Regions from separate parts of the Blastococcus sp. SYSU DS0619 genome, predicted to be linked through region 4. Evidence: riboswitches for the same ligand, from Rfam matches in the RefSeq annotation. Region 4 holds a riboswitch; each other region holds the start of a gene.
What was found. A riboswitch is a leader RNA that binds a small molecule or an ion and turns the genes downstream of it on or off. The one in region 4 is predicted to bind cyclic di-AMP.

Region 1 (5,344 bases), on a different contig from region 4:
GATCACCCTGGACGAGGAAGCCCTGCCGCAGTGGCTGACGTCCCAGGGCAAGCCGGCCGACCTCACCGTCGAGCAGGCCCGCGAGGACGCCGACCTGCAGGCCGAGCTGGACGCCGCGGTCAAGGACGCCAACAAGGCCGTCTCCCAGGCCGAGGCGATCAAGAAGTTCACCGTGCTGAGCACCGACTTCACCGAGGACAACGGGATGCTGACGCCCAGCCTCAAGCTGAAGCGGAACGTCGTCATGAAGGAGTTCAGCTCCGACGTCGACGCGCTCTACACCCGCTGAGCAGCAGACCGTCCACCGAGCCCCGTCCCGCAGCCGCGGGGCGGGGCTCGGTGCGTCAAGGGCTCCGGGTCCAGGGCTCCAGCAGGCGCGCGAAGTCGGTCGCGATGGTCGACCACGACCACCGCTGCTCGACCCAGGCCCGCCCGGCGGCCCCCATGGCGCGCGCCCGCTTCGGGTCGTCCAGCAGGCCGGCCAGGGCGGCAGCCACGGCGGCCGGTGAGCGGGGGTCCACGACGTGGCCCGTGACGCCCTCCCGCACCGCCTCCGGCGCTCCGCCGGAGGTCCCCGCGACGACCGGCCGACCGCAGGCCGCCGCCTCCAGGAAGACCATGCCGAGCCCCTCGACGTCCAGCCCGCCGCGGCGGGTGCGGCAGGGCATCGCGAAGACGTCGCCCGCCGCGTAGTGCGCGGGCAGCTCCTCGTGCCCCACCGGGCCGGTGAGGACCACGGAGTCCTGCAGCCCGGCCCTGGCCACCGCACGGCGGAGCGACGTCTCGGCCGGGCCGCCACCGACCAGCAGCAGCCGGGCGCCCGGGTGCCGGGCGAGGACCTGCGGCCAGCCGGCGACGAGCACGTCCTGCCCCTTGCGGGCGACCAGCCGGGAGACGCAGACCACGACCGGCGCCCCGCCCAGCCCGTACCGTTCGCGCACCCCCGCGCCGTCGGCCTGCGGGGTGAACCGGTCGACGTCGACGCCCGGGGACAGCTGCGCCAGGCGGGCCCGGCTCCCGAGCGCCGGCTCGAGCCGGTTCCGGGTGTACTCGCTGATGTAGGTGACGACGTCGAGTCCCGAGGCGATCCGCTGCATCACCTGGCGGCTGCCCGGCAGGGCTACCCAGCCGGTCTCGTGCCCGTGCGTGGCGCCGACGAGGTGCCGCACCCCGGCCGTGCGGAGGGCGGGGGCCAGCAGGCCCAGCGGTGCGGCCGCGCCGAAGAATGCGGTGTCGCAGCCGAACCGGTCGACGAGTTCGGCGGCAGCCCGGGCGGTGGCCCGGGTGGGCAGCAGCATCCCCGTCGGACGGCGGACCACTCGGTAGGGCAGCGCCGCGTCGTGCTCGGCGGAGCCCGGCGAGTCCGACGCCAGCACGATCAGCGAGTCCGGTGGACGGCGTGCCAGCAGCGCCGCGACGAACGTCTGGATGCCGCCCTGCCGGGGCGGGAAGTCGTTGGTGACCACCAGGGTCCGGGTCACCGCGTTCCCTCCAGGAGGCGCCAGTCCTCGGCCATCGCGATGCGCGCAGCCGTGGTCGGGTGACTGCCGAAGAACCAGTGCCAGGCGGCCGGCGGATCGGGGTCGCCGAGATTCGCCGTCGCCAGCCGCTGCTGCATGGCGATGAACGCATCCGGGTCGCGGGTGAGGTCCAGGGCGCGCAGATCGGCCCGCTCCTCGATCTGCCGGGACACCAGGTTCTGCACCGGGGTCGCGACCAATCCACCGACGGCGACCAGGAACAGCAGCAGCGGCACGACGCGGGGGTCGCCCGGCGACTCCGCCCCCGCGCGGCGCAGCAGGCGCGTCGAGCTCAGCAGCCACCCGCCCAGCGCGGTCGCCGCCCCGGCGCCGAGCGCACCCATGAGCGTGCCGGTGAGCACGTCGTCGGTGGCCACGTGCCCGAGCTCGTGGGCCACGATCGACTCGATCCCCTCGTCCGGCAGCTCGGCGAGCACCGTGTCGTAGAGGACGATCCGGCGGGTGGACCCGAAGCCGGAGACGTAGGCGTTCAGGGCCGTGGTCCGGCGTGAGGCGTCGGAGACCAGGACGTCCTGCACCGGCGTGCCGTTCGCGTCGGCCAGTGCGAGCAGGTCGGTGCGCAGCTCGCCGGCCGGCAGGGGCTCGAACGAGTTGAAGGCCGGCTCGATGACCACCGGGTAGAGGAACGAGCCGACGACGACGAAGGCGGCCGCCGCTCCCCCGGCCCAGGCCCACCAGGTGCGCGGGGCCCGCCGGACCAGCCACAGGACGGCCAGGACGACCACGGTCGTGAGAGCCGCGCTGATGGCCACCGAGACGGCGACGTCGCGCAGCCAGAGCCCCCATCCGCGGGTGGACAGGCCGTACCGGTGCCGGACCGACTCGGCGTAGGCCGACACCGGCAGCGTCACCAGGCGGCCGACCACCACGAGAGCCGGCACACCCACCAGCACCTGGACGAACCACCGGCCGCCCAGCGGAGCGGCCACCGCGCGCACCAGCCGCCCGCCGAGCCGGGTCAGGCCGAGGACCGCCGAGACGGCCAGGCCGAGGACCAGGGAGAGCAGCGACGCTGGGCGCAGCGCGGCCGCGAAGGCCTCCGCACGGTCCAGCTGCGCGGCCGCCAGCCCCGCGGTGGGGTCGGGATCGGTGTGCCCGCCGGGCGGCTCGGCCAGCAGGTCCCACGGCGTGCGGACGACGATGACGACGACGAGGGCGATGCCGAGCACGATCGCCGTCCCCAGCGCAGCCCGGGCGGCTGGCCGCCCTCCCCCGTACACCCGGCCGATCCTAGGTGCGCCGTCCGCGGGAACCCCGGGGCGGAGCGCCGAGTGCACGCCGCGCAGATCGGCTCCGGGAGCCCCATCCTCGGCGCGATCCCGTCGAGCCCGGAGAACGACGAGGGCCGGTGACCTCGGCAGAGGTCACCGGCCCTCGTGGGACGGGCGCTGTCAGCCGGCGAGCACCCCGGCCGGCCTCCGCGCCGCGGTCCGCTCCTCGCTCGCTGGCGCTCGCTGCGATGCTCCCGCGGCTGTCAGCCGGCGATCCGCCGGGCGCCGTTGTAGCTGCCCATCGCGTCCAGGCTCGCGATCTTCACCGGCTGGCCGGAGGTGGCGGCGTGCACCATCTGCCCGTTGCCGATGTACATGCCGACGTGGCTGACCGGGCTGTAGAAGAACACCAGGTCACCGGGCTGCAACTCGCTGCGGGAGACGGCCTGGCCCATCCGGGACTGCGAGGCGCTCGAGTGCGGCAGGGTCACGCCCGCGGCGGCGTAGGCGTAGGACGTCAGACCCGAGCAGTCGAAGGCGTTCGGACCGCCGGCGCCCCAGACGTAGGGGTCGCCGATCTGGGCCAGCGCGGTGTTCACGGCGACCTGCGCGGCCGAGCTGGGCGCGACGACCCCGCTGGGCGCGGGCGCGGGCAGGCTGTCGCCGCCGTGGACCCGGGCCACCTCGGCCTGCTGCGGGGCCGTGAGCGCGTCGTACCGCCGCTGGTACTCGGCGATCTTCGTCTCGAGATCCTCCTGCTTGGCGGCGATCTCGTCCACGACGCGCTGGGCCTCGGCGGCAGCCGCGGCGGCGGCGTCCCGGGACTCCTCGGCGTCCTCGGACGCCAGCGTCACCTCGGAGAGCACGTCGCTGGTGTGCCCGGCGATCACGTCGAGCGTGCCGAGCTGGGACACCAGCTGGTCCGCCGAGTCGCTGGACAGCAGGACGTCCAGCTGCGACATGCCGCTGCCGGTGTAGGCGCTGCGGGCGAGCAGGCGGACCTGCCCGTCGAGGGCGTCGAGCCGGGCCTGGGCCGCCTCCGCCGCCTCGGTCGCGACCTCGGCGTCGTGCCGGTGCGCGTCCAGGGCGACACGCGCCTCGTTCAGCTGCTCGGAGACGACCTCGAGCTCGTGGCTGGCCTCGGCCACCTGGGCGGCGACCTCGTCGGCCGTGCCGGGGACCGCGCTCGCGGTGGCGGGGAGAAGGGTGACGGTCAGGGCAGCGGCTGCGCTGACCAGCAGGCCGGAACCGACCGGTCCGAGGCGGCGGGCGCTCGCAGGGCTGCGCCGGCCGACGGTGGCGAACTGCTCAGGGGCGTGCGTCAGTAGTGCGTGAGGGGGCGCCACGTGCGGCGGCTCTCCGTTTCTTCCACTGCTACCGCCGACCGAGTTAGCTGACGGGTTCGGGCTGGGAAGACTGGCCCTATCCCCCGCGGGCCGGCGAGCCGGTCGCGGGAGAACTCACCCCAGAACTGCGGTGGGTCCCCGGTACACCTCGGGCGCCGGTGCTGCGCGCCGCGCGGTGATTAGGCGGTGTTCGGTCGAGGTCACCCTTCGACGGATGACGACCACCCGGCCGAACGGCGACGACCTTAACGACCGTGATGCGCCTGTGACAATCGGGAACGGGAGAAACGTGTGGGACGTCATTCCGTCCGACACGGCGCTCCGACCTCGGCATTCACCCGTTCGGGTGTATGCGCGGCCCGCGCACGACGGGCACCGCGGGTCAGCCCGTGCGCCATCCGGAACCCTCGCCGCCGCGGCCGTCGGAGCCGTCGGGGTGGCGCAGGGGCGGCACCAGGCCACCGTCGGCCAGCGCGCGGACGGCCCGGCGTTCCACGTCGTCGAACTCCACCACCACACCCGGCGGGGGGACCACGACGTCCTCGGCGGCAGCCGCGGCCGACCCGCCGCGGGCACGGCCGGTCATCGGGACGACGACCGGATCGATCCCCTGCCATCCCGGCGGGGCGCCGAGCAGGACGGTCACCACGCAGTCGGCGCAGCCGGTCCCCCGGACGGTGCAGGTGTCGCAGTCGATGAGCATCGCTTCTTCTCCTCCGTGAGTCGTTCCGCACGCTAGGAGGAGGCACCGACAATTCCGGCGCACCGCCGTCCGGCCGCCGGGGCGCCTCAGGTCCCGGCGTACTCCCAGTGCCAGGGCTCCTCGCGCCCGTTCCCCGGATCGGCCCAGGTGGGGTGCAGGAAGCCGAACCGGCCGGCGTGGGCGACCATCCAGGCGTACTGCCGCGTGCCGAACGTCTGGATCCCACCGCACAGGTCGACCGCGAGACCCCAGCCGTGGTTGCTGGTGCCGGGCACCGCGGCGAGGGCCGGCTTCTCGCCGTAGAGCCGGACCTGGCCGGCATAGGTCCGGTAGGAGTCGGTGATGCACAGCGGAGCGCCGAACGCGGCCGCGTAGGCCGACGACATGGCGCGGTAGGCCGCCGCCGCGTCGCAGCGCAGCGAGTGCCCGCCGACGCCCAGCGGGCACATCGCGCTCGGCGGGATGAGCCCGTTCGGATAGCCACCCCACGCTCGGGCCCCGTCGTAGCTCGGCGGGTAGACGGTGTTGCCGCACTCGGTCCGC
Region 2 (5,344 bases), on a different contig from region 4:
GAAGCAGCTGCCGGCCGGGTTCGCCGTCAGCACGCACTTCAACCCGCCGTACGACCCGTGGGACCAGCGGCTCTGCCTCGTCCCGGACGGCGACCTGTTCCGCACCCTGCGCGAGGGGAAGGCCTCGATCGCCACCGACCGGATCGCCACCTTCACCGAGGACGGCATCGAGCTGGAGTCGGGGGAGCACCTGTCCGCCGACGTCGTGGTCGCCGCGACCGGGCTCAACCTGCTCCCGGCGGGCGGGATGACGCTTGCGGTGGACGGGGAGCGGGTCGAGCTGCCGGAGACGGTCTCCTACAAGGGGATGATGCTGTCGGGCGTCCCCAACTTCTCGATGGTCATCGGCTACACGAACGCCTCCTGGACGCTCAAGGCGGACCTGGTCAACGGCTACGTCTGCCGCCTGCTCGACCACCTGGACGCGCACGGCTACGCGTCGGCGACCCCGGTCGCCCCGCCGGAGGGTGCCGACGCGCCGTTCCTCGACCTCGCGGCCGGCTACGTGCAGCGCAGCCTCGCCGGCCTGCCCAAGCAGGGCGGCCGCGCGCCGTGGCGGCTGCACCAGAACTACCTGCGCGACGTCGCGCTGATGCGCCGCGGCCCGCTGGAGGACGAGGGCATGACCTTCCAGCCGCGGCCGCCGGCCGGCGCCGGGGCCCACGCCGCTGCCGAGCGGACGGTGGCGTGATGGGTCCCTACGCGTTCGCCGGCGGGACGGCGGTCGTCACCGGTGCGGCCAGCGGCATCGGCGAGGCACTGGCGGGGCAGCTGGCCGGCCGCGGCAGCCACCTGGTGCTGCTGGACCGGGACGCCGAACGGCTGGCGGCGGTGGCCGGGCGGATCCGCGCCGACCACCCGGGGCTGCGGGTCGCCACCCACGTCGTCGACCTCGCCGACGACGCGGCGACCGCCCGGGTGGCCGAGGCCCTGGTGGCCGAGCACCCGGAGACGACGCTGCTGGTCAACAACGCGGGCGTGGCGCTCGGCGGGCGCTTCGACCAGGTCACCCTCGAGGAGTTCGAGTGGGTGATGGCGATCAACGTGCGCGCCGTCGTCCGGCTCACGCACACCCTGCTGCCGGTGCTCAAGACGCACGCCGGTGCGCACGTGGTCAACGTGTCCAGCGTCTTCGGCATCTTCGCCCCGGCCGGTCAGGCCGCCTACGCGGCCAGCAAGTTCGCCGTGCGGGGGTTCAGCGAGGCGCTGCGGCACGAGCTGGCCGAGGACGGCATCGGCGTCACCGTGGTGCACCCCGGCGGCATCCGGACGCGGATCGCCGAGACCGCCCGGACCGGCTCGGGCGTCTCGCCGGCGGAGTACGAGGAGGGGCGCAAGCAGTTCGCCAAGCTGCTCCGGATGCCGCCGGAGGACGCCGCCGCGCAGATCGTCGCCGCCATCGAGCGACGCCGTCCGCGGCTGCTCATCGGCTGGACCGCGAAGGTCCCCGACGTGCTGGTGCGGCTGCTGCCGGGGACCTACTGGCGGCTGATCGCCCGCCGGGCGGCGCCGGCGAAGCCTCCGGGCTGACCGCCGGAAATCCGCTTGCGGCGGGCGGTAGAACTCCGGAGGTGAGCGCCGCCACCTGCCGCATCGTCGACCTCGGACCCGAGGACGACCTGTTCCCGGCGTGGTGCGAGGTCTGGGCGGCGACCCAGCGGGCCGACCGGCCCGAGGACCCGCCGCGCCCGGCGCGGGACCACGTCGCGCTGGGCCGCGAGCTGGTGGGGCCGGGCGGCTCCCGCGGCGGCGCGCACCGCGCAGCCGTGGTCGACGGCGCCGTCGTCGGGGCGCTCCGCGTGATCCTCCCGAGCAGGGACAACCCGACCGTCGCGATCCTCGACGTCGCGGTGCACCCCGGCTCCCGCCGTCGCGGGCTGGGCAGCGCGCTGCTGGCGTCCGGCCGGGCGCTCGCCGCGGACCACGGACGCACCGTCCTGATCGCCGAGGTCGACGAGCCGTCTCCGGGAACGCCGGGACGCGTGTTCGCCGAGGCGCACGGCTGGGCCTGCGATCTGGTCGAGACCCGGCGCGACCTCCTGCTGCCGCCCGACGAGCAGCGGCTCGCGGCGCTGGAGGCCGGGGCGGTGGAGGCCGGCCGCGGGTACGAGGTCGTGACCTGGCGCGACCGGACCCCGGACGCGCTGCTCGACGACCGGGCGCTGCTGGAGCGGCGGATGACGACCGACGCCCCGCACGGCGACCTGCCGGTCGAGGAGGAGCAGTGGGACGGCGTGCGGATCCGCGAGTACGAGCGGTCGCACGTCGCCCGGGGGCGTGCGGTGCTCTCCGCCGGGGCGGTGACCCGGGACGGCCGGCTGATCGCATTCACGGACCTGCAGATCCCGCTGGCGCAGCCCGCGCGCGCCTCGCAGGGCGGGACGCTGGTCCTCCGCGAGCACCGCGGGCACCGGCTCGGCGCCCGGGTGAAGGCGGCCGTGCTGCGGGACCTGGCGGAGGCGTTCCCCGAGGTGCGCCGGATCAGCACCTACAACTCCGAGCGCAACACCCCCATGGTGGCGGTCAACGAGGCGCTCGGGTTCCGTCCCGCCGGCCGGCTGTCCTCCTGGTCGGCCCGGCTCTGAGCAGTCCGGCTCCGAGCAGCCCGGCCCGCGCCGCCGCAGTCCCGGTGCGGTTGACTGCCGGGGTGGACCATCCCGTTCCCGCGGAGTTCGTCCGCGCCCACACCCGCCCGGTGCGGCCCGACCTGGTGCCCGAGGTCGAGCTGCTGGTCGCCGCCGACGTCGTCGCCCTCTGGGAGGCGATGCAGACCGAGCACGGGCGCACCTCCACCGAACCGCCGTTCTGGGCGGCGGCCTGGCCGGGCGGCCAGGCGCTCGCGCGCTACGTGCTCGACCACCCGGAGCTGGTGGCCGGGCGCGCGGTGCTCGACCTGGGCGCCGGCAGCGGCCTGGTGTCCGTGGCGGCGGTGCGCGCCGGGGCGAGCTCCGTGCTCGCCAGCGACGTCGACCCGTACGCGCTCACCGCCGTGACCGTGAACGCCGAGCGGAACGGGGCACCGGGGATCACGCCGGTGGGCGACGTGCTGGGGGACGGGCCGCCGGACGTGGCGGTGATCCTCGCCGGGGACGTCTGCTACGACCGCGAGATGACCGACCGGGTGCTGCCCTTCCTCGAGGCCGCCCGCGCCCGCGGGGTCGAGGTGCTGGTCGGGGACCCCGGCCGCGTCTACCTGCCGGAGGACCGGCTGACCGCGCTGGCGGTGTACGACGTCCCCGACACCGAGCCGTCGCCCACGCAGCCCACGGCGGTGCGCCGGACGACCGTCTGGCAGCTGCCCTGAGCTCCGCGAGACGACTTCCACACGGTAGTTCCCCCAGAGGGATTGTCACGAACGAATAACGGTGGTTACCGTGGGCCAGCCCGGCCGGTCGTTCTCTCCCCATCCGGGGAGGTCCGCCGGGCGCCGCCGAGTCGCCCGCTGCCATCGCGCCGCGGGTGAGCCGGGGACCCACCGCAGCACTGGGGTGAATCGCGCGCCGAGCACGTCGGCGCGGGTAGGGCGACTTCCACGCCCGAATCCGTCAGCTAACTCGGTAGGCGGCACGACGGAAGAAACGGAGAGCCGCCGCATGGCGAGCCTGCGGGCCCACCTTGCACGGAACCGCAGCCGGTACGGAGCCTCGCGCGCGCCTTCCCCGCGCTGAGCGCCCGGGCGTCCCGCCCTGCACCCGCTGCCACTCGACCACCCCTGCAGCTGTCCGCCGCGGACCCGCTGTGCCCTGCCCCTGGAGCAGTCCCACCCCATGAACCTTCGCGCCACCTCGATCACCCGCGCCCTGCGCCCCACGTCCGTCCGTCGCCCGGCGCTCCTGCTGGCGGTCGTCGCCGCCGGTGCCCTGGTCGTCAACGTCGTCGTCGCCAACGAGCCCGAGGCCCACGCCAAGGCGCAGCCGGTCTCGGTCAGCGTCGCCGCCCAGCTGGGCATCCCCGCCGAGGCGCCGCCGGCCGACGCCGTCGAGTCGGCCGTCGACTCCCTCGCCCCGCTCGCGGCCAGCCGCAGCGAGCGCGTGGCCGAGCAGGCCGCGGCCGCCGAGGCCCGGGCTGCCGCCGAGCAGGCCGAGCTCGACCGCCGTGCCGCCGAGGAGGCCGCCCGCATCGAGGCGGAGGAGGCCGCCCGCCGTGCCGCCGAGGAGGCGGCCCGCGCCGAGGCCGCCCGTATCGAGGCCGCCCGCGTCGAGGCCGCCCGCGCCGCCGAGGCGCAGGCCGCGGCCGCCGCCCCCCGTCGGACCACCAGCGCCCCGGCCGCCCCCGCCGCTCCGGCGGCCCCCGCGCCGGCCGCAGCCGCCGCACCGGCCGGGTCGTTCAAGGGGTACGCGATGCAGAAGGTGGGTGGCTCCGGCAGCGAGTTCACCTGCCTGGAGAACCTGTGGGGCAAGGAGAGCGGCTGGAACCCCAACGCGCAGAACCCCCGCAGCACCGCCTACGGCATCGCCCAGTTCCTCGACTCGACGTGGGCCGGGACGGGCATCGCCAAGACCTCCGACGGCTACCGGCAGATCGACGCCGGGCTGATCTACATCAACAACCGCTACGGCTCGCCGTGCGGCGCCTGGAGCCACTCCCAGTCGACCGGCTGGTACTGAGGCCGCACCGGGTGGACGACCCGGTGCGCCGCTAGCGCTCAGCAGGACGGACGAGGCCCCACCCGTGCAGGGTGGGGCCTCGTCCGTTCGGCGTCCGCCCGGTGCACTCGACGGCGTCGCATACCCCACGGGCGGCTGGCCGGCGATAGCATCGCTGCGTGACGATGACATCGAGCGCGAACGCGACTGCCGACGTCCCGGTCAGCGAGGTGGCGGCCCTGTCCGCGGCGGCGTGCATGTTCCGCAGTCTCGGCGACCCGGCGCGGCTGGCGATCCTGCGCCACCTCGTGCTCGGCGAGCACAAGGTCGTGGACCTGACCGACCACCTCGGACTGGCCCAGTCCACCGTGTCCGCGCACCTTGCCTGCCTGCGCGACTGCGGCCTGATCGCCTCCCGGCCACAGGGCAGGGCGTCGATGTGGTCGCTGTCCACCGCACCCGAACTGCTCGACCTGCTGGGTGCGGCCGAGCGGCTGCTGGCCGCTACCGGCGACGCCGTCTCCCTGTGCCCCACCTACGGAGAGGCCGCGGAGCAGTGAGCACGGTCCACGCGCGGCCCAGCGCCGAGGAGGCCAGGCATCTCGGACGCCGGGCGCAACTGCTGGCCGGGGCGTCGGTCACCTACAACGTGATCGAGGCGGTCATCGCCGTCAGCGCCGGCATCGCCGCCGGATCGGTCGCGCTGATCGGCTTCGGCCTGGACTCCGTCGTCGAGGTCTCCAGCGGCCTGATCATCC
Region 3 (5,344 bases), on a different contig from region 4:
GCGATCGAGGTCGCCGAGCTCGCCGACGACGGGACGACGTCCCCGGTCACCGCTGTCCCGGCCGACGAGCTGCCCGCGCTCGTCGCGGAGCGGGAGTCCGCGCCCGCGGCCGTGCGCTGGGTGTGGGACGACACCACCCGCTGGTACCCGGCGCTGCTGGCGGCCGGGGTGCGGGTGGAGCGCTGCACCGACCTCCGGCTGACGCACGCCGTCCTGCGCCGGTCCCCGTTCGCCGACCAGGCGCTCCTCGCGGGCGCGGACACCGCCGGCTGGGACGCGCTGCAGCCGGTGACGGCGCCCGACCCGGCGCTCTTCCCGCCCGCCGATCCCGCCGACCTGCTCGACCCGGCGGCCGAGCACCGGCGCCAGCAGGGAGTCCTCGCCGCCTCGCCCCGGCGCGACGGGCTGGCGCTGCTGCTCGCGGCGGAGTCCTCCGGTGCCCTGGTGGCCGCCGAGATGACGCACGCCGGCCTGCCGTGGCGGGCCGATGTGCACGAGCGCCTGCTGACCGGGCTGCTCGGGCCGCGCCCGGTGGGCGGCGGGCGACCCGCGGTCCTCGAGCGGCTGCTCGGGGAGATCCGCACCGCGCTGGACGCCCCCGGGCTCAACCCGGACTCACCCGCCGAGCTGCTGCGCGCGCTCCAGCAGGCCGGTCTCCCGGTGGCCGACACCCGCTCGTGGACCCTCGAGCAGCTCGACCACCCGGGCGTCCCGGCCCTGCTCGAGTACAAGAAGCTCATGCGGCTGCTCACGGCCAACGGCTGGAGCTGGCTGGAGGCCTGGGTGCGGGACGGGCGGTTCCGCTCCTCGTTCCTGCCCGGTGGGGTCGTCACGGGGCGGTGGGCGTCCACCGGCGGCGGCGCCCTGTCGGTGCCCACGCTGATCCGCCCGGCGGCGGTGGCGGACGACGGGTGGCGGTTCGTCGTCGCGGACGTGGCCCAGCTGGAACCGCGGGTGCTCGCCGGGATGAGCGGCGACGGCGCGATGGCGGAGGCGGCGCGTGCCTCGGACCTCTACGAGGGCATGGTCGCCGGTGGGGCGGTGGCCACGCGGGCGGAGGCGAAGCTCGGCATCCTCGGGGCGATGTACGGCGGCACCCGCGGCGAGAGCGGCCGGATGATGCCCCGGCTGACCCGCCGTTACCCGCAGGCCATCGGCCTGGTCGAGGCGGCCGCCCGGGCGGGGGAGCGCGGGGAGGTGGTGCACACGCTGCTGGGCCGGGGATCGCCGCCGCCCGCCGGGGCGTGGGCGCAGCGCGCGGTCGATCTCGGCGAGCCCGCGGAGCAGCCCGGCTCGCGGGACGAGCGCGACCGGGCCCGCCGCGCCTGGGGCCGGTTCACCCGCAACTTCGTGGTCCAGGGCACCGGCGCGGAGTGGGCGCTGTGCTGGCTGGCAGACCTCCGCAACCGGCTGTGGCGGCTGGGCGGCGACGGCCCCTTGGAGAGCCGACCGCACCTGGTGTTCTTCCTGCACGACGAGGTCGTCGTGCACGCGCCCGAGCAGCTCGCCGACGAGGTGGTGACGGCGGTGCGGGCCGCGGCGTCCACCGCCGGGCGCCTGCTGTTCGGCGGCTTCCCGGTGGACTTCCCGCTCGACGTCGCCGTGGTCCGGTCGTGGGCCGACGCCGGCTGACCGGATGCGGCCCTTACACCGCCGATGGGCCCGGAGCCGGCACGCGACACACCTCACGCCGTGGAAATAGCCCGCTCCTCGTTGTCACGGATGCATAACGGCGGTTACCGTGGCCAGGTCCGATCGGTCGCCACGTCCCCATCCGGGGAGTCCGGTCGGACGCCGCCGAGTCGCCCGCTGCCATCGCGCCGCGGGTGAGCCGGGGACCCACCGCAGCACTGGGGTGAATCGCGCGCCGAGCACGTCGGCGCGGGTAGGGCGACTTCCACGCCCGAATCCGTCAGCTAACCCGGTAGGCGGCAACGGAAGAAACGGAGAGCCGCCGCATGGCGCGCCCTTGCACCACCGCACGCCTCAGCTCCCGCCGGCACCGCCGCACCCGGGTGCGTCCGCGGAGCTGATCGCACCGCGCACCCGGCGTCCCGCCCGCTGTCCGGCCACCTCCGAGCACTTCCCGCTCGACCGGCTCCTCGCCGTCTCCCGGTGGCCCGCCCAGCCGGCCCGACGCCGGCGCCCCGCTGCCCGCACCCCCGCCGCGGCCCGCCCTCCGGCCGGCCGCGTGACACCTTCGGAGCTCCCGCACCCATGAACCCCCGCACCACCACGTCCGGCCGCCGCCGGCCCCCCGCGCACGTCCGCCGCCCGGCCATGTACCTGGCGGTCGCCGCAGCCGGCGCCGTCCTGGTCAACACCCTCGTCGGCGTCGAGCCGGCCGCGCAGGCCGTGGCGGAGACGCCGCAGTCGGTCAGCGTCGCCCAGGAGCTGGGGCTCACCGCCTCCTCCGGTCCCATCGACGTCACCGAGGACCTCGCGCCGCTGCAGGACCTCGCCGCCAGCCGCAGCACCCGCGACGCCGAGCAGGCCGCGGCTCAGCAGGCGCAGGCCGCCGCCGACCAGGCGGAGCTCGACCGGCAGCAGGCCGAGGCCGAGGCCGCCGCCCGCGCCGAGGCCGAGGCGAAGGCCAAGGCGGAGGCGGAGGCCGCTGCCGCCGCCGCGTCGGCGGCAGCCCCCGCGCCGGCGGCCGCGGCCGCGAGCCCCAGCCAGCAGGCCCGCGCCGCCGCGACGGCGGCCGCATCGGTGGTCGCGTCGGCGGTCGCCAAGATCAGCAACACCGCGGGCAGCCACCGGCCGGTGGTGCAGGCGGCGGCCGACGCCGTGGTCAGCAACGTGCCCGGCGCCGCCGGCATCACGCTCGGCGGCACCCGCGCGAGCGCGGCCGACCCGGGTGGCCACCCGTCCGGGCTGGCGCTGGACTACATGGTGATGTCGAACGCGGCGCTCGGTGACGCGATCGTCGAGTACCACCGGGCGCACTGGGACGAGCTGGGCGTGGACTACCTGATCTGGGAGCAGCGGATGCTGTCCTCGGCCGGGGGGTCCTGGAAGGCCATGGAGAACCGCGGCAGCGCCACGGCCAACCACTTCGACCACGTGCACGTGAACTACCAGGGCTGAGCGCCGTCACCCCGGGCCCGTGGGGTCCGGGGTGCGGCCGGTCCCGCGGGCCCGGGTCAGTCCGGACGGGCGGCGAGGAGTGGGCCGTCCTCGTCCAGGGCCCGCGCCAGCTCCGGTGAGTGGCGCACCGGGAGCGGGCGGCCCGTGCGTGCGACCGCGGCGTCCAGGTGGTCGAGCAGCAGCAGCCGCCCGGCGGACGACAGCCCGGTGACCGATCCGGCGTCGACGGCGTCCACCCGCACCGGTTCGCCGCCGTAGCGGTGCAGGAACGCGGCGACGGCGGCGTCGTCGACCTCCCCGGCCAGGCACAGGACCCGGCCCGCGGCGGTGTTGAGCAGCCGGACCACGCCGCGGACCTGGGCGAACGGCCGGGGCGGGGGCGAAGGCACGACACCAGTGTGACTCCCCGGGCGTGGCGGGGGTTCAGCTCGGGTCTCGACGGGCACTCCACAGGGCGCGGGACCGACGGGTGGGGACCATCTCGCGGCGACGAGCACGAGGGGATCGGGAGTGACCACGGCCGACACCAGCCGGCAGATCCTCGGCGACCGCTACGAGCTGCTCGACCTGATCGCCGTCGGCGGGATGGGCGAGGTGTGGCGCGGGCGCGACGTGCTGCTCGACCGCCCGGTGGCCGTGAAGGTGCTTCGCAGCGAGTACGCCGACAACCCGCTGTTCGTCGCGCGGTTCCGCTCCGAGGCCCGGAACGCGGCGAGCCTGAGCCACCCCAACATCGCCGCCGTCCTCGACTACGGCGAGTCGACCGCGGACCGCACCGGGGAGCACCTGGCCTACCTGGTCATGGAGCTCGTCGAGGGGCCGCCGCTCTCGGCATGGCTGGCCGAGGACGGCTCGCTCGGCACCGGCGCCGCGCTGGCGATCCTCCAGCAGGCGGCGGCCGGGCTCGCCGCGGCCCACCAGGCCGGCGTGGTGCATCGCGACGTGAAGCCGGCCAACATCCTGCTCACCCCCGACGGCACCGTGAAGCTCACCGACTTCGGCATCTCCTGGTCGGCGGGGAGCGTGCCCCTGACCCAGACCGGCCAGGTGATCGGCACCGCGCAGTACATGTCGCCGGAGCAGGCCCGGGGTGAGCACGTGGGCCCGGCGGGTGACGTCTACGCGCTGGGGCTGGTCGGTTACGAGTCGCTGGCCGGGCACGCGGCCTTCGAGGGCGACAACCCGGTGACCGTCGCGCTCAAGCAGGTGCAGGAGCACCCCGAGCCGTTGCCGGCCGAGCTGCCGCAGGACGTCCGCGCCCTGATCGACGCCGCGCTGGTGAAGGACCCGGAGGACCGCCTGCCCGACGGGACCGCGTTCCTGCACGCGGTCGAGGAGACGATGCACGGCCCGCTGGACACGGCGTCGGTCACCCGGCCGGTGGCCGTCGTGGCGGCGTCCCGCGGCACGGGCTCCCGGCGCGGCACCGGCGCGCACCGCGGGCCCGGCACTGCCGGGGCCGGCGCCGCGGGGGCCGCCACCTCGGGGGCCGGTACTTCCGGCGGCAGGGCCGATTCCAAGGGCGCCGGCGCCCGGCGGGTCTCCGGTCCCATCGCGGAGCGGTCCGCGGCGCGCCGTCCGGCGCTGCGGGTCGTGCTCCCGGTGGTGGCCTTCCTCCTGCTCGGCGGTGGCACGGCCGCGGTGATCGGGGCTGCCGGCTCCGATCCCGGGGGGTCGGCCGGCGCCGCCGAGTCGCAGCCGATCGCGGTGGTCGACCTGGTGGCCGCGGACTACGTCGGGCGACCGGTCGAGGAGGTCGTCGCCGAGCTCAGCGCGCTCGGCCTGACGGTCCGGCTGGAGCAGGACGCCACCCCGGGCGGCGTCGCGGGGACCGTGACCGCTCTGCAGGCCGCCGGTCCGCAGCTCCTCCCCGGTGACGAAGTGGTCGTCCTGGTCGCGGCCCCGCCGGCCGCACCGGGCACGCCGTCGCCCGTCGACGAGGAAGCACCGGTCCCGGCGGCCCCGCCTGCGCCCCGGCCCGCGCCGGCGACGACGCCGACGACGACGGCGCCGGAGTCGTCGGCCGCCGAGGAGCCGGCGCCCGGCACGTCCGCGCCCAGCAGCCCGGGCGACGACACGGCCGCCCCGGGGACCGCGACGCCGACGACCCCGCCGGCGGAGGACACCGGGACGCCCACGACCCCGCCGGTCGAGGACACCGGGACGCCGACGACCCCGCCGGCGGAGGACACCGGGACGCCGACGACCCCGCCGGCGGAGGACACCGGGACGCCGACGACCCCGCCGGCGGAGGACA
Region 4 (5,344 bases):
TTGGCCTCCTGGAACACCTTCGCCGCCACACCGGACGCGATGAGCTTCCGCATCATTCCCATGTCTGCCTCCTGGTCGTCGGCCGGCCCGGGGGCCGGCTGGCTGATCAGGACCTTCCCTGCCCCGGCACGGCCCCCGCCAACCACCGGGCCGGAAGTCTCGCCCGGACGGTCACCAGGTGTCGACGTGCGGCCGGACGCGACCCGGCGGGCGCGGCGTCGCCGCCACCTCGCGGGTCAGCGTGGTGATCCACCGGCGGGTGTCGGCGGGGTCGACGACGTCGTCGATCTCCCAGTGGGCGGCGACGTTGAGCCCCCGTCCGTTCTCGTAGGCGGCGGCGACCGCGGCGTCGTAGGCGGCGGCCCGCTCGGCGTCGTCCGCGATGGCCGCGAGCTCGCGGCGCATGCCCAGCCGGACCGCCCCCTCCAGCCCCATCGGGCCGAACTCGCTGGTCGGCCAGCCGATCGCGAACCGCGGCACCTTCATGCTGCCGCCGGCCATCGCCTGCGCCCCGAGCCCGTAGGCCTTGCGGACGACGACGGTGCCGATCGGCACCGACAGGTTCGCGCCGATGACGAACAGCCGGGAGAGGTGCCGGACGGTGGCCGTCCGCTCCGACTCGGGACCGACCATGAAGCCCGGGGTGTCGCAGAGGAACACGACCGGCAGGCCGTGGGCGTCGCAGAGCTGGAGGAAGCGGGCGGCCTTGTCGGCGGCGTCGGAGTCGATGGCCCCGCCGAGGTGGGTGGGCACGTTGGCGACGACGCCGAGCGGCGCGCCCTCGACCCGGGCCAGCGCGGTGATCATCCCGGTGCCCCAGCCGTCGCGGAGCTCGAGCACGCTGTTCTCGTCCGCGAGCGCGTGCAGCACCGCGCGCATGTCGTAGACCCGCTTGCGGTTCTCGGGGACGAGGTGGCGCAGCGCGCGCTGGTCGGGGGCGGTCCAGTCGGTCACCGGCCCCTGGAAGTAGGAGAGGTACTGCCGGGCCGCGGCGACGGCGGCGGCGTCGTCGGCGACCCGGACGTCGACCACCCCGTTGGCGTGCTGGACGTCGATGGGGCCGATCTCCTCCGGCGCGACGACGCCGAGCCCGCCGCCCTCGATCATCGCCGGGCCGCCCATGCCGATGTTCGCGTCCTCGGTGGCGATGACGACGTCGCAGGTGCCCAGCAGCGCCGCGTTGCCGGCGAAGCAGCGGCCGCTGGCGATGCCCACGGTCGGCACCAGGCCGGACAGCTTGCCGAAGAGGGTGAAGGCCATGGTGTCGAGCGCGGAGACGTGCGTGGAGTCGACGTCGCCGGGCCGCCCTCCCCCGCCCTCGGCGAAGAGGACGACGGGCAGCCGGCGCTGCTCCGCCAGCTCGAACAGCCGGTCCTTCTTCAGGTGGCCGCGCATGCCCTGGGTGCCGGCGAGCACCGTGTAGTCGTAGGAGACGACCACCGCGGCGCTCCTCTCGCGGCCGACCAGGTCGCCGTTGACGTCGGCCAGCCCGCCGACGACGCCGTCGGCCGGGGTGCGCTCCTGGAGCTCCTCCCGGCTGCGGCGGCGCTCCTGGGCGGCGAAGACCAGCGGCCCGTACTCGAGGAAGCTGCCGGGGTCGACCAGGTCGGCGAGGTTCTCCCGGGCGGTGCGCCGGCCCTGGGCGTGCCGCTTGGCGACGGCGTCGGTGCGGTGCTCGTCCAGGCCGATCTCGTGGCGGCGGCGGACCTCGGCGAGATCGGGCCGATCGGCGTCCAGGTCGAGCTCCGGGCGTAGCCCCTCCTCGCCGGGTGCGGCGTGCGCGACGTCGGCGAGCAGCTGGCCCTGGCGGACGGTCTCGCCGAGCCGCACCGCGACCCGCCGGACGGTGCCCCCGGCCGGCAGCGCGACGACGTGCTCCATCTTCATCGCCTCGAGGACGACCACGGTCCCCCCGGGCTCGACCGTGCCGCCGGGCCGGGCCTCGATGGCGACGACGGTCCCGGGGACCGGAGCGCGCAGCCCCTCCTGCCCGCCGGGTTCCCCGGTCGGCGCGGCGGCCGGCGCGAGGTCGGCGAGGTGGTCGTCGACGAACGTGGTGGTGGCCTCGGCGACCTCGGGGTGCGCGACCAGGGCCCGCAGGAAGGCCGTGTTGGTGGCGACGCCGCGCACCTCGACCTCGCCCAGGGCGCGGCGCAGGTGCGCCAGCGCCTCGGGGAGGCCGCCGTGCCGCGCGTGCACGACCACCTTGGCCAGCAGTGGGTCGTAGCGGGGGCTGACGTCGGTGCCCGCCCGGGCGGCGGTGTCGACGCGCACGCCGGGGCCACCAGGCAGGGTGAGCGAGTTGATGGTCCCGGCGGACGGGACGACGGCGCCGTCGGCGGTGAGCGTCTCGGCGCTGACCCGCGCCTGGACCGCGCACCCGGCGGCGCGGGGCGGGCCGTCGGCGAGCCCGAGGTCGGCGAGGGTCGCGCCGGCCGCGACGCGCAGCTGCAGCCGCACCAGGTCCAGGCCGAGCACCTCCTCGGTGACGGTGTGCTCCACCTGCAGGCGGGGGTTGCACTCGAGGAAGACGAAGCGCGCGGGGTCGCCGGCCGGCACGAGGAACTCGACGGTGGCCAGGCCGCGGAGGCCGACCTGCCGGGCGAGCGCGGCGGCGGCGTCGTGCAGCTGCTTCCGGACCGCGCCCGGCAGGTTCGGCGCCGGCGCGATCTCGACGACCTTCTGCCGGCGGCGCTGCAGCGAGCAGTCGCGGTCGCCGAGGACGACGACGTCCGCGTCCGCGTCGCCGAGCACCTGCACCTCGATGTGCCGGGCGTCCTCGACCAGCTCCTCGGCGAGCAGCGCGTCGGCGCCGAAGGCGACCCGGGCCTCGTCGGCCACCGCGGCGAACGCGGCGGCGACGTCGTCGCCCCGGCGGAGGATGCGGGTGGCCCGCCCTCCCCCGCCGAACCGCGCTTTCAGCATCACCGCGCCGGTGGCATCGAGCAGGTCGACGACCTGGCCGGTCGTGGCGTCGGTGGTGCCCCGCGGGACCGGGACGCCGGCGGCCTCGGCGGCCGAGCGGGCGAGCACCTTGTCCCCGAGCGTCTCCAGGACGGGGGCGCCGGGGCCGACGACGGTCGGCGCACCGCCGTCGTCCCCGCATGCGCGCGGGAGCGCTGGGTCCTCGGAGAGGAAGCCGTAGCCGGGGTGGATCAGGTCGCAGCCGGCGGCGCGTGCGGCCTGCACGATCGCCGCGGCGTCGAGGTGGGCGGCGGGTCCGCTGCCGGGGAGGAAGTGCGTCTCGTCGGCGGCGGCGAGGTGGGGTGCGTCCGGCTCGTCGGAGGCCGTGACGGCGACCGACGTCAGCCCCTCGGCGGCCGCCGCGCGGGCGATGCGGACGGCGATCTCGCCGCGGTTGGCGATCAGCAGGCGGGCCACCCGGCGATGCTCGCACGCGCTCCGACGAGCTGTGGCGACGGTCACCGGGGCGGTCGCGAGCGGATCGGAGCGCACGCGATCGTGGACGGAGAGTCGAGGCATGCCGCGCGTCAGGAAGTAAGTGCGCGGTCGCGCTCCGTGCCGGCGGACGGAACCGGCCGGGATCGTGCGACGGGATCGGCCGTGGTCCGCTCGCGAGTCGCGTTCCCGACGGGGCGCCGTCGTCCTCCCGATCCGGCCCCGCCAGGCCCGTCCGGCCGCTTTGTGACCTTTCCGTGACATGCCTAGCGTCGTCGCCGGTCCGCCCGGGGCCGCGTCGTCACCACCACCGGTGACACCCGTGCGGACACCGCCGAACCAGGCGTCGGATCGCTCCGCCGCCCGGACCGGGGACCCACCGCAGCACTGGGGTGAAGCGTGACCGGCATGCCCGGGAGCGCCGGGCGAGTTCCCCGCCCGAACCCGTCAGCTAACCCGGTAGGCGGTTGTCGGAGAACAGGAGAAACCGTCGTCCATGACGACCACTCGCACGACCTCGGTCACCCGTCGCTCCCTCCGCGGGGCGGCGCTCGCGCTCGTCACCGGAGCGGGCATCGCCCTCTCCCCGCTCCCCGCCGTTGCTGATGTCGGCGGCGGTGGCACCTCCGGCGGCACCGTCACCGTGACGGTCGCCCCGGTCGTCGCACCGACGCACGCCGCCCAGGTGGCGGTCGACACCGCCCTCGCCCAGCAGGGCAAGCCCTACGTCTGGGGCGGCACCGGCCCCGGCGGCTACGACTGCTCGGGCCTCACCTGGTCGGCCTACCAGGCCGCGGGCCTGGAGATCCCCCGGACCTCGCGGGCGCAGTCGACGGCCGGGGTCTACGTGGACCGGGCCAACCTGCAGCCCGGCGACCTGATCTTCTTCTACGACCCGGTCGGCCACGTCGGCATGTACATCGGGGACGGGCTGATGGTGCACTCCTCGACCTACGGCCAGCCGGTGGCGGTCGTCCCGGTCGACTCGATGTGGGGCTACAACACCGCGCGCCGCATCGTCTGATCACTCCTGCGACGGTTCCCCCGGGTGTGCGCGCACGCCCGGGGGGACCGCGCGACTACACAGAGCGGAGGGTCGCCCGCTTCAGCCGGATGATCAGCCGCATCCCGCCGGACTCGGCCAACTCCTGCTGCCGCGCACGCAGCTGCTCCCCGAGCTGCTCGAGGCGCTCCTCCCCCAGCGCGTGCGACTGGGGGAACATCCGCTGCTCCTCCTCCATCGTGTGGTGGCGCACCGTGTTCTCCAGCATGCGCACCTCGGTGGTGAACTCCGGGTCGGTGACGTCCATGCGCATGACGGTCGCGACCTGGTCGTCGATCTGCCGGTGCTCGGCGTGCGCCAGGGCCAGCAGCGGGGAGACGTCGGGCACGGCCGGGTAGAACAGCTCGTCCTCGATCTGGGCGTGGATCTCGATCTCCCGGAGGAAGCGGTCGCGGAGCTCCTCCCGCCGGCCGGTCTCCGCCGCGGACGTCTCCGCCAGCTCGCGGAGCAGCCCGCGCAGCACGTCGTGGTGGGCGATCAGGACCTCGTCGGCCTTCATCGGGATGCCTCCTCGGCGGTGGTGATCGCGGTGGGGCTGCGCCAGCGGGCCCGCCGCCGCACCGCCACCGCGCCGTCGGTGATGCGGGTGTCGTAGCAGGGCAGCGGAGCCGTGGAGGGGCCCTGCGCCGGCTCGCCGGTGTCGAGGTCGAAGCGCGAGCCGTGCCACGGGCAGACCAGCTCGTCCCGGTGCAGCCAGCCCTCCGCCAGGGGGCCACCCAGGTGCGGGCACCGCCCGCCGACCGCGCGGACCGCGCCGCCGGTGCGGATCAGCGCCACCGGCACGCCGTCGATGTCGACGCCGACCGGCTCGCCGTCAGGCAGGTCGGCCAGCCGGGCGACCTCGGTGAAGGTCCGGGGCGAGCGGCCGGCCGCGGAGTGGTC

Region 1: it holds a riboswitch for cyclic di-AMP, as region 4 does, so the genes downstream of both, ACI79T_RS17795 (NlpC/P60 family protein) here and ACI79T_RS09020 (C40 family peptidase) in region 4, are expected to answer to the same signal.
Region 2: it holds a riboswitch for cyclic di-AMP, as region 4 does, so the genes downstream of both, ACI79T_RS18350 (aggregation-promoting factor C-terminal-like domain-containing protein) here and ACI79T_RS09020 (C40 family peptidase) in region 4, are expected to answer to the same signal.
Region 3: it holds a riboswitch for cyclic di-AMP, as region 4 does, so the genes downstream of both, ACI79T_RS11155 (hypothetical protein) here and ACI79T_RS09020 (C40 family peptidase) in region 4, are expected to answer to the same signal.

The regions. Positions count from the first base shown of each region.
Region 1 is NZ_JBJHAM010000020.1:59,329-64,672, forward strand. It holds gene ACI79T_RS17780 (AMP-dependent synthetase/ligase) at 1-289, shown strand, start outside; gene ACI79T_RS17785 (glycosyltransferase family 4 protein) at 345-1,481, opposite strand; gene ACI79T_RS17790 (M48 family metallopeptidase) at 1,478-2,761, opposite strand; gene ACI79T_RS17795 (NlpC/P60 family protein) at 3,016-4,098, opposite strand; cyclic di-AMP (ydaO/yuaA leader) riboswitch at 4,116-4,294, opposite strand; gene ACI79T_RS17800 (hypothetical protein) at 4,481-4,801, opposite strand; gene ACI79T_RS17805 (D-alanyl-D-alanine carboxypeptidase family protein) at 4,888-5,344, opposite strand, start outside.
Region 2 is NZ_JBJHAM010000022.1:30,529-35,872, reverse strand. It holds gene ACI79T_RS18370 (flavin-containing monooxygenase) at 1-691, shown strand, start outside; gene ACI79T_RS18365 (SDR family NAD(P)-dependent oxidoreductase) at 691-1,530, shown strand; gene ACI79T_RS18360 (GNAT family N-acetyltransferase) at 1,572-2,585, shown strand; gene ACI79T_RS18355 (class I SAM-dependent methyltransferase) at 2,648-3,304, shown strand; cyclic di-AMP (ydaO/yuaA leader) riboswitch at 3,434-3,580, shown strand; gene ACI79T_RS18350 (aggregation-promoting factor C-terminal-like domain-containing protein) at 3,768-4,607, shown strand; gene ACI79T_RS18345 (ArsR/SmtB family transcription factor) at 4,772-5,146, shown strand; gene ACI79T_RS18340 (cation diffusion facilitator family transporter) at 5,143-5,344, shown strand, end outside.
Region 3 is NZ_JBJHAM010000007.1:96,158-101,501, reverse strand. It holds gene ACI79T_RS11160 (bifunctional 3'-5' exonuclease/DNA polymerase) at 1-1,632, shown strand, start outside; cyclic di-AMP (ydaO/yuaA leader) riboswitch at 1,801-1,946, shown strand; gene ACI79T_RS11155 (hypothetical protein) at 2,218-3,087, shown strand; gene ACI79T_RS11150 (hypothetical protein) at 3,144-3,476, opposite strand; gene ACI79T_RS11145 (protein kinase domain-containing protein) at 3,598-5,344, shown strand, end outside.
Region 4 is NZ_JBJHAM010000005.1:105,536-110,879, reverse strand. It holds gene ACI79T_RS09030 (hypothetical protein) at 1-62, opposite strand, end outside; gene ACI79T_RS09025 (carboxyl transferase domain-containing protein) at 172-3,381, opposite strand; cyclic di-AMP (ydaO/yuaA leader) riboswitch at 3,722-3,880, shown strand; gene ACI79T_RS09020 (C40 family peptidase) at 3,896-4,423, shown strand; gene ACI79T_RS09015 (hemerythrin domain-containing protein) at 4,479-4,961, opposite strand; gene ACI79T_RS09010 (Rieske 2Fe-2S domain-containing protein) at 4,958-5,344, opposite strand, start outside.